DNA from 3 places in the Burkholderia sp. FERM BP-3421 genome. Region 1 is predicted to be linked to each of the others. Evidence: riboswitches for the same ligand, from Rfam matches in the RefSeq annotation. Region 1 holds a riboswitch; each other region holds the start of a gene.

Region 1 (2,254 bases):
CGGCGCGCTGCACCGCGTTGTAAACCGACAGATCGTCGTGCGACAGCCGTCCGCGCAGCGCGGCCCACGCGTCGCGCAGCACGGCGCGCGGCGACAGCGGCCAGAACTTGCGGCGCAGGCGTCCCGTCGCGACGCCCAGCGCGAGATAGCCGAGCCCGTTGAGGAACAGCAGCCACATCGCGGCGAAATGCCATTGCAGCGCGCCGCCGAGCCAGCCGCCGAGCGTGAGCCCGTGCGGAAACGTGAAGCCGGCGTAGATCGGCGAGGCGTCGTAGATGCGCCAGCCGGACAGCACCATCGTGACGGCCGCCAGCGCGTTCAGCCAGTGGCAGACCCGCACCCAGACCGGGTGGACGACGCGTTCGCGGCGCGCCGCGGGCGGCCGCATGGGGGAATGGGAAACATGCATCGCGTGACCTCCTGGCTGTCACGGCGGCCCCGCGCGCCCCGGCCCGAAAAAGCGCCGCCCGCGCGGGGGCGCGGACGGCCAAGGCCAAGCGGGGAGCGCGCGGGCGCTCAGTTCGACATCGGGCTCATCTTGTCGTCCTTCATCGGCTTCTTCATGCCGTCCTTCGACATCGCATCCTTCTTCATACCGTCCTTGGACATCGCATCCTTCTTCATACCGTCCTTGGACATCGCGTCCTTCTTCATGCCGTCCTTGGACATCGCGTCTTTCGCCATGGCGTCCTTCGCCATCGCGCCGTTCGACATCGCATCGTTCTGCGCATAGGCGACGCCTGCGGCAGAGAACGCGAACACGGCGAGGCAGGCGGCCAACAGGGAATGTTTCATGGGATGACTCCGTCATCTTGTTAGAGGAGTCGATTGGTCGGCGCACACCGCGCGATCTGACAGCCGCCCATGAAATTATTTTCGCGGCCGCACCCCGCCGCCGCACTTAAGATCTGTCCCCGGTTGAAACCGCCGCCGACCCGGTGTATCTTGTGCGCTTGCTAACGCGGGGGTCCTGCCTTGCGCCAGATCAGACATTTGGTGCGCGGCGGGTGAGAAATACCCTTTGAACCTGATCTGGATAATGCCAGCGCAGGGAAGCGTCCGGGTTTCACCGTCGTTCTTCAGATGAATCCCGTCGCGTCGCGAGTCTCGTCTCCTGCTTAGCGCCCCACATTCGCTTTGCATGGGATCCGGGCAAGTACTGAAGCGCCGGCCCGGGTCCTGCACCCGAGCCAGCGCCCAGCGCTCGATCGGATCGACACAGGAGATCGCATGAACGCCAACCCCAAGTTCCTTTCCGCCGATGCGCGCGTCGACGCCGCCGCCATTGCCCCGCTGCCGAACTCGCGCAAGATCTACGTGGCGGGCTCGCAGCCGGACATCCGCGTGCCGATGCGCGAGATCACCCAGGCCGACACCCCGACCGGCTTCGGCGGCGAGAAGAACCCGCCGATCTATGTGTACGACACCTCCGGCCCCTACACCGATCCGGACGCCAAGATCGACATCCGCTCGGGCCTGCCCGCGCTGCGCCAGGGCTGGATCGAGTCGCGCGGCGACACCGAGGCGCTCGACGGCCTCACGAGCGAATACGGCCTCGAACGCGCGCAGGACCCGAAGACGGCCGAGCTGCGCTTCCCGGGCCTGCACCGCAACCCGCGCCGCGCCAAGGCGGGCAAGAACGTCACCCAGATGCACTACGCGCGCCAGGGCATCATCACGCCGGAAATGGAATACATCGCGATCCGCGAGAACCAGCGCCGCGCCGAGTACCTGGAAAACCTGAAGACAAGCGGCCCGAACGGCGCGAAGCTCGCCGCGATGATGGGCCGCCAGCATCCGGGCCAGGCGTTCGGCGCCGCCGCCTACGGCACGGGCGCGCCCGCCGAGATCACGCCGGAGTTCGTGCGCGACGAAATCGCGCGCGGCCGCGCGATCATCCCGGCGAACATCAACCACCCGGAATCGGAGCCGATGATCATCGGCCGCAACTTCCTCGTGAAGATCAACGCGAACATCGGCAACTCGGCCGTGACGTCGTCGATCGGCGAGGAAGTCGACAAGATGACCTGGGCGATCCGCTGGGGCGGCGACACGGTGATGGACCTGTCGACCGGCAAGCATATCCACGAAACCCGTGAATGGATCATCCGCAACAGCCCGGTGCCGATCGGCACGGTGCCGATCTACCAGGCGCTGGAAAAGGTCAACGGCAAGGCCGAGGACCTGACCTGGGAAATCTTCCGCGACACGCTGATCGAGCAGGCCGAGCAAGGCGTCGACTACTTCACGATCC
Region 2 (2,254 bases), 960 kb from region 1:
ACGAGCTGGTGGCCGAACCAGTGCGTCATCAGCGAGCCGAATATGGCGTACAGCGCGGCGGCCCACACCATGTAGCCGGGGATCATGACCGGCGAGCCGCCGAGCGTGATGGTGAGCGCGCCCGCGAGCGACCAGAGGATCGTCACGAACGACACGAGCGTGACGACCGTCGACAGCAGGTCGAGGGTCAGCGCGAGCGTGGTGGTGGCGAACGACGCGAGATCGTCGCTGATCCGCTGGTCGGGGTTGTCGGCGAGGCGGTCGCGTTCGATCCGGTAGAACGCGCGCGCGCCGAGCCATTCCTCCAGGAAGCGCTCGGTGAGCCACTGCCGCCAGCGGAAGCCGAGCATCTGCCGCAGGTAGCGGCCGTAGACGAACAGGATGATGTACGCGAATGCGAGCCCGCTGAACACGAGCAGCAGGTGCGGGAAGTCGTGGACGTCCTTCGATTCCAACGCGTTGTAGAACTGCGCGTTCCACTTGTTGAGCTTGACGTTGATCGCGACCATCAGCAGGTTGATCGCGATGATCGTGATGAACAGCGTCCAGGCGATCTTCCATTCGGACGAGACCCAGTAGGGCTTGATGAGCCGCCACGCCGACACGTCGCGCGCGGACGCGGCGGGATCGTGCGGATCGGGGCGGGCGGAGGGGGGCGATTGGCTCATGGGCGTCCTGATGAGTGGACCGGATACCGCGCCGCGCGCGGCGCGCCTGAAAACAGTGCCGCATGGCGGCGGGCGTGCGCCGATTGTGTGGGGCGCGGCTTAAACGGCCCTTAACGCGCGGGCCGGGCGCGACCGGACCCGGCCCGATCATCGGGCATTGTGCCAGCGCGGCGGGGCGTCGGGCGATTTTGCCGCAGGCGCCGGTTTGCGGCCGTTTCCGCTTTTATGGTCTAATGACCGCCGACGAAACAGGGGTGCTTTGCACGCCAGCCGCCCGGCGACGGGCGTGGCGCGACGAGGCTGAGAGAGACCCTTCGCACCCGATCCGGGTAATACCGGCGCGGGAAGTTTCCGATCCCGCCGGGCCGCGCTGGCCGTCATTCCCGTTTCGCCAGCGCCTCGCACGCCCGGCCGGCCCTGGCTGCCGGTTTCGTCCTTTTGGGTGCGCGCGCCGCGTGTTGCGGAAGGATTCGATGACCGTTCATTCTTCATTTGTATGTTTCCCGTGGTCCTGCTGTCGCGCTGCTGCGCGGGCGGGGGGGCGCTCATGACGCCCGGATCGCAAGCCGATTTCGCGGTGCTGGGCGGCGGCCTGGTCGGTCGGCTGGTCGCATGGCGGCTGGCGGGCGAGGGCCATCGCGTCGTGCTCGTCGAGCGCGGCGACGCGGCCGGGTCGGGCGCGGCCGCCTGGGTGGCCGCCGCGATGCTCGCGCCGCTCGCCGAGGCGGCGAGCGCGGAACTGCTGATCACCGAACTGGGCGCCGCGTCGCTCGAGCGCTGGCCCGCGTGGCTCGCCGAACTGCCGGAGCCGGTGTTCTTCCAGCGCAACGGCACGCTCGTGGTCTGGCATCACGCGGATCGCGCCGAGGCGCCGCTGTTCGAGCGCCGGGTGCGCGCGAACGCACCGGCGGCGCTGGTCGACGGCGGCTTCGTGCCGCTTGCCGGCGCGCAGGTCGACGCGGCCGAGCCCGCGCTCGGCGGTCGCTTCGCGCGCGGCCTGCTGCTGCCGCGCGAGGGCCAGCTCGACAACCGCCAGACCTTGCATGCATTCGCGGCCGGCCTGGCCGAGCGCGGCGTCGAGACGCACTGGAATACCGTGGTCGATCTCGCGACCGCGCCGGCGGCGCGCGTCACGATCGATTGCCGCGGGCTGGGCGCGAAGCAGGTGTTCCCGACGCTGCGCGGGATCCGCGGCGAGGTGGCGCGCGTGCACGCGCCGGGTATCGGCCTGAGCCGTCCGGTGCGGCTGCTGCATCCGCGCTACCCGCTCTACATCGCGCCGAAGGAGCATGACCTGTACGTGATCGGCGCGACCGAGGTGGAGGGCGAGGACATGTCGCCCGTCAGCGTGCGCTCGGCGCTCGAACTGCTGAGCGCCGCGTTTTCCGTGCATCCGGCCTTCGGCGAGGCGCGCATACTCGAACTCAACGCGCAATGCCGGCCGACGCTGCCCGACCACCGACCGGCGCTGGTCTGGGACGGCGGCGCGCGGCTGGCCGTCAACGGCCTGTACCGCCACGGCTTCATGATCGCGCCGGAGGTGGCGGATCAGGCGGCGCGTTTCGCGTGCGCGCTGCTCGAACGCC
Region 3 (2,254 bases), on a different replicon from region 1:
AGGTTCCTGGCCGCCGAGGCGGCGCGGCGGCCGGTGTATTCGTAACGCACGGGGCGCATGGGCGCGCGCGGCCGCGGATGCGCCGCGCGCGTGCCCGGCTCGGGCCTCAGGCGCGATAGGTCAGGCAGACCGCGCCGATCACCACCGCCATGCTGGCCGCGACGCGATGCCGGGTCGGACGTTCGCCGAGGCACAGCCAGCCGATGATCACCGAGAACACGATGCTGGTCTCCCGGATCGCCGACACCGGCCCGAGCGGCCCGAGCGACAGCGCGGCGACGGTCGCCGCGTAGCTGATCATCGAGATGACGCCGCCCAGCATGGCCTTGACGGTCTCGTTGCGGGCATAGCCCTTGGCGAGCTTGCCGCCGTACAGCGCATACACGGCCGGCATCAGGATCCCGTAGAGGATGAAAATCCAGGCCGCGTAGGCGCGCGGATCGCCGGCGAGCCTGACGCCCACGCCGTCGGTCGTCACGTAGCTGCCGATGAACAGCCCCGTGACGAGCGCGGCGAGCAGCGGCCGCGCCTGGATCCGGCGGCGGCCGAGCGCGAGACTCGCGATGCCGCCCGAGATCAGCAGGACGCCGAGCAGCGAGCCGTCGTGGAGCGTCTGCCCGGCGAACAGGTAGCCGCCGATCGTCACGAGGAGCGGCACGGTGCCCCTGACGATCGGGTAGATCAGGCCCAGTTCGGCGCCCTTGTACGCATACGCGAGGAAGAGGCTGTAGCCCACCTGCAGCATGGCCGAGACGCCGAGATACGGCCAGCTCGCGCGCGCGGGCAGCGGCAGGAAGAGCGCGCACGCGGCCGCCGCCGCGGTCGTGGCGAAACTCATGACGGTGATGCTCCACAGCCGGTCGGCGCCGCTGCGCAGCACGGCGTTCCAGGTCGCGTGCAGGATCGCGGCAAACAGGACCAGCGCAATGACGGGCGGGGTCATCGGCGTGATCGGCCCGGGCGGTGGAGCGGAGGGGCGGCGGCGGTGGAGCCCGCGCCAGGGGAGGGTGTGCAGGACACGTCGATGACCTCATTCCTACGCCGGCATTATCCGGATCAGGTTTAGGGGTCGTTCCGCACCCGGAACCTCTCAGCCGGCAAACCGGCTCCCCCTGATGGCTCACGCATTATGGGTAAGAAGCCGGGGATCGGCAAGCATCGCGCCGCGCGGCGTCTGCCGCGCTCGCTCGTTCATGCGTTCATGCCGCCTGTCATGCCGCTGCGCGCCCGCCGCAGTCCGCGCGTCGCATCGGCTGCGGCGCGGCCGGCTTTCCGCTACAGTAGGGCCGCTGGCTTCGCAGCAGGTCACAGCCCTTTTTTCACGGTATCCGAGAGCGGCGATGCATACTCCAACGGCCTACACCCCTGACGCCCCCGCGCGCACCGAAGTTGACGCGCTCGCGGGCATGACGGTCCTCGAATTCGGCGCCAACTGGTGCGGTATCTGCGCGGGGGCGCAGCCGGCGATTCAAGCCGCGTTCGCGGCGCATCCCGCGGTCCGGCATCTGAAGATCGAGGACGGCCCCGGCCGGCCGCTGGGTCGTTCGTTCCGCATCAAGCTGTGGCCCACCCTCGTGTTCCTGCGCGAGGGCGTCGAAGTCGCCCGCGTCGTGCGTCCCGACAGCGCCGCGCAGATCGAGGCCGAGGGCTTCGCCGCGCTGGCTTGAGCCGCGCCCGCTGATCATGCGACAGGCGATCGGACACCTTCTCGTCGAGTCGCGCGGGGCGGGGCTCGTCGAATTCACGGGGCAGGCGCAGGCCTTCGTCGAGCGGCAAGCGATTCGCACCGGGCTGCTGACCGTGTTTTGCCGGCATACCTCGGCTTCGCTGTTGATCCAGGAGAACGCGGACCCGTCGGTGCGGCGCGACCTGGAGCGCTACTTCGCCGCCCTCGCGCCGGAGGATGCGTCACGCTACGAGCACGACGCGGAAGGCCCCGACGACATGCCCGCGCATCTGCGCGCGGCGCTGACCCAGGTGCAATTGTCGATCCCGGTCGAGCATGGGCGCATGGTGCTGGGCACCTGGCAAGGCCTCTACCTCTTCGAGCATCGCCGCGCGGGCCATCGGCGCGAGGTCGTGCTGCACCTGATCGGCGCGTGACGGCGCCTGCGCCCGATGAGGCCGGGCAGCCGACGGACGCTGTATGCGAGGTCGCCGCGACTTCGCCCGATCCTCCTCTTCCGGTCAACCGCGTTCTCCCGTCCCGCCCGAACTGCCCTCCGTCTCCCCACGCCCTCCGCCACGACCCGAC

What was found. Region 1 has a riboswitch for thiamine pyrophosphate ahead of thiC (phosphomethylpyrimidine synthase ThiC). Riboswitches for the same ligand answer to the same signal wherever they lie in the genome.
Region 2: another riboswitch for thiamine pyrophosphate. It lies ahead of Bsp3421_RS31550 (FAD-dependent oxidoreductase); the one in region 1 lies ahead of thiC (phosphomethylpyrimidine synthase ThiC).
Region 3: another riboswitch for thiamine pyrophosphate. It lies ahead of Bsp3421_RS02540 (DMT family transporter); the one in region 1 lies ahead of thiC (phosphomethylpyrimidine synthase ThiC).

The regions. Positions count from the first base shown of each region.
Region 1 covers NZ_CP117782.1:473,380-475,633, reverse strand. Annotated here, with positions in the region: partial or broken gene Bsp3421_RS18350 (cytochrome b/b6 domain-containing protein) at 1-361, opposite strand, end outside; gene Bsp3421_RS18345 (pentapeptide MXKDX repeat protein) at 517-795, opposite strand; TPP riboswitch at 954-1,072, shown strand; gene thiC (phosphomethylpyrimidine synthase ThiC) at 1,231-2,254, shown strand, end outside.
Region 2 covers NZ_CP117782.1:3,408,659-3,410,912, forward strand. Annotated here, with positions in the region: gene Bsp3421_RS31545 (ABC transporter ATP-binding protein/permease) at 1-668, opposite strand, end outside; TPP riboswitch at 909-1,032, shown strand; gene Bsp3421_RS31550 (FAD-dependent oxidoreductase) at 1,216-2,254, shown strand, end outside.
Region 3 covers NZ_CP117780.1:389,698-391,951, reverse strand. Annotated here, with positions in the region: gene Bsp3421_RS02545 (TauD/TfdA family dioxygenase) at 1-45, shown strand, start outside; gene Bsp3421_RS02540 (DMT family transporter) at 107-943, opposite strand; TPP riboswitch at 1,017-1,123, opposite strand; gene Bsp3421_RS02535 (thioredoxin family protein) at 1,341-1,667, shown strand; gene Bsp3421_RS02530 (secondary thiamine-phosphate synthase enzyme YjbQ) at 1,684-2,103, shown strand.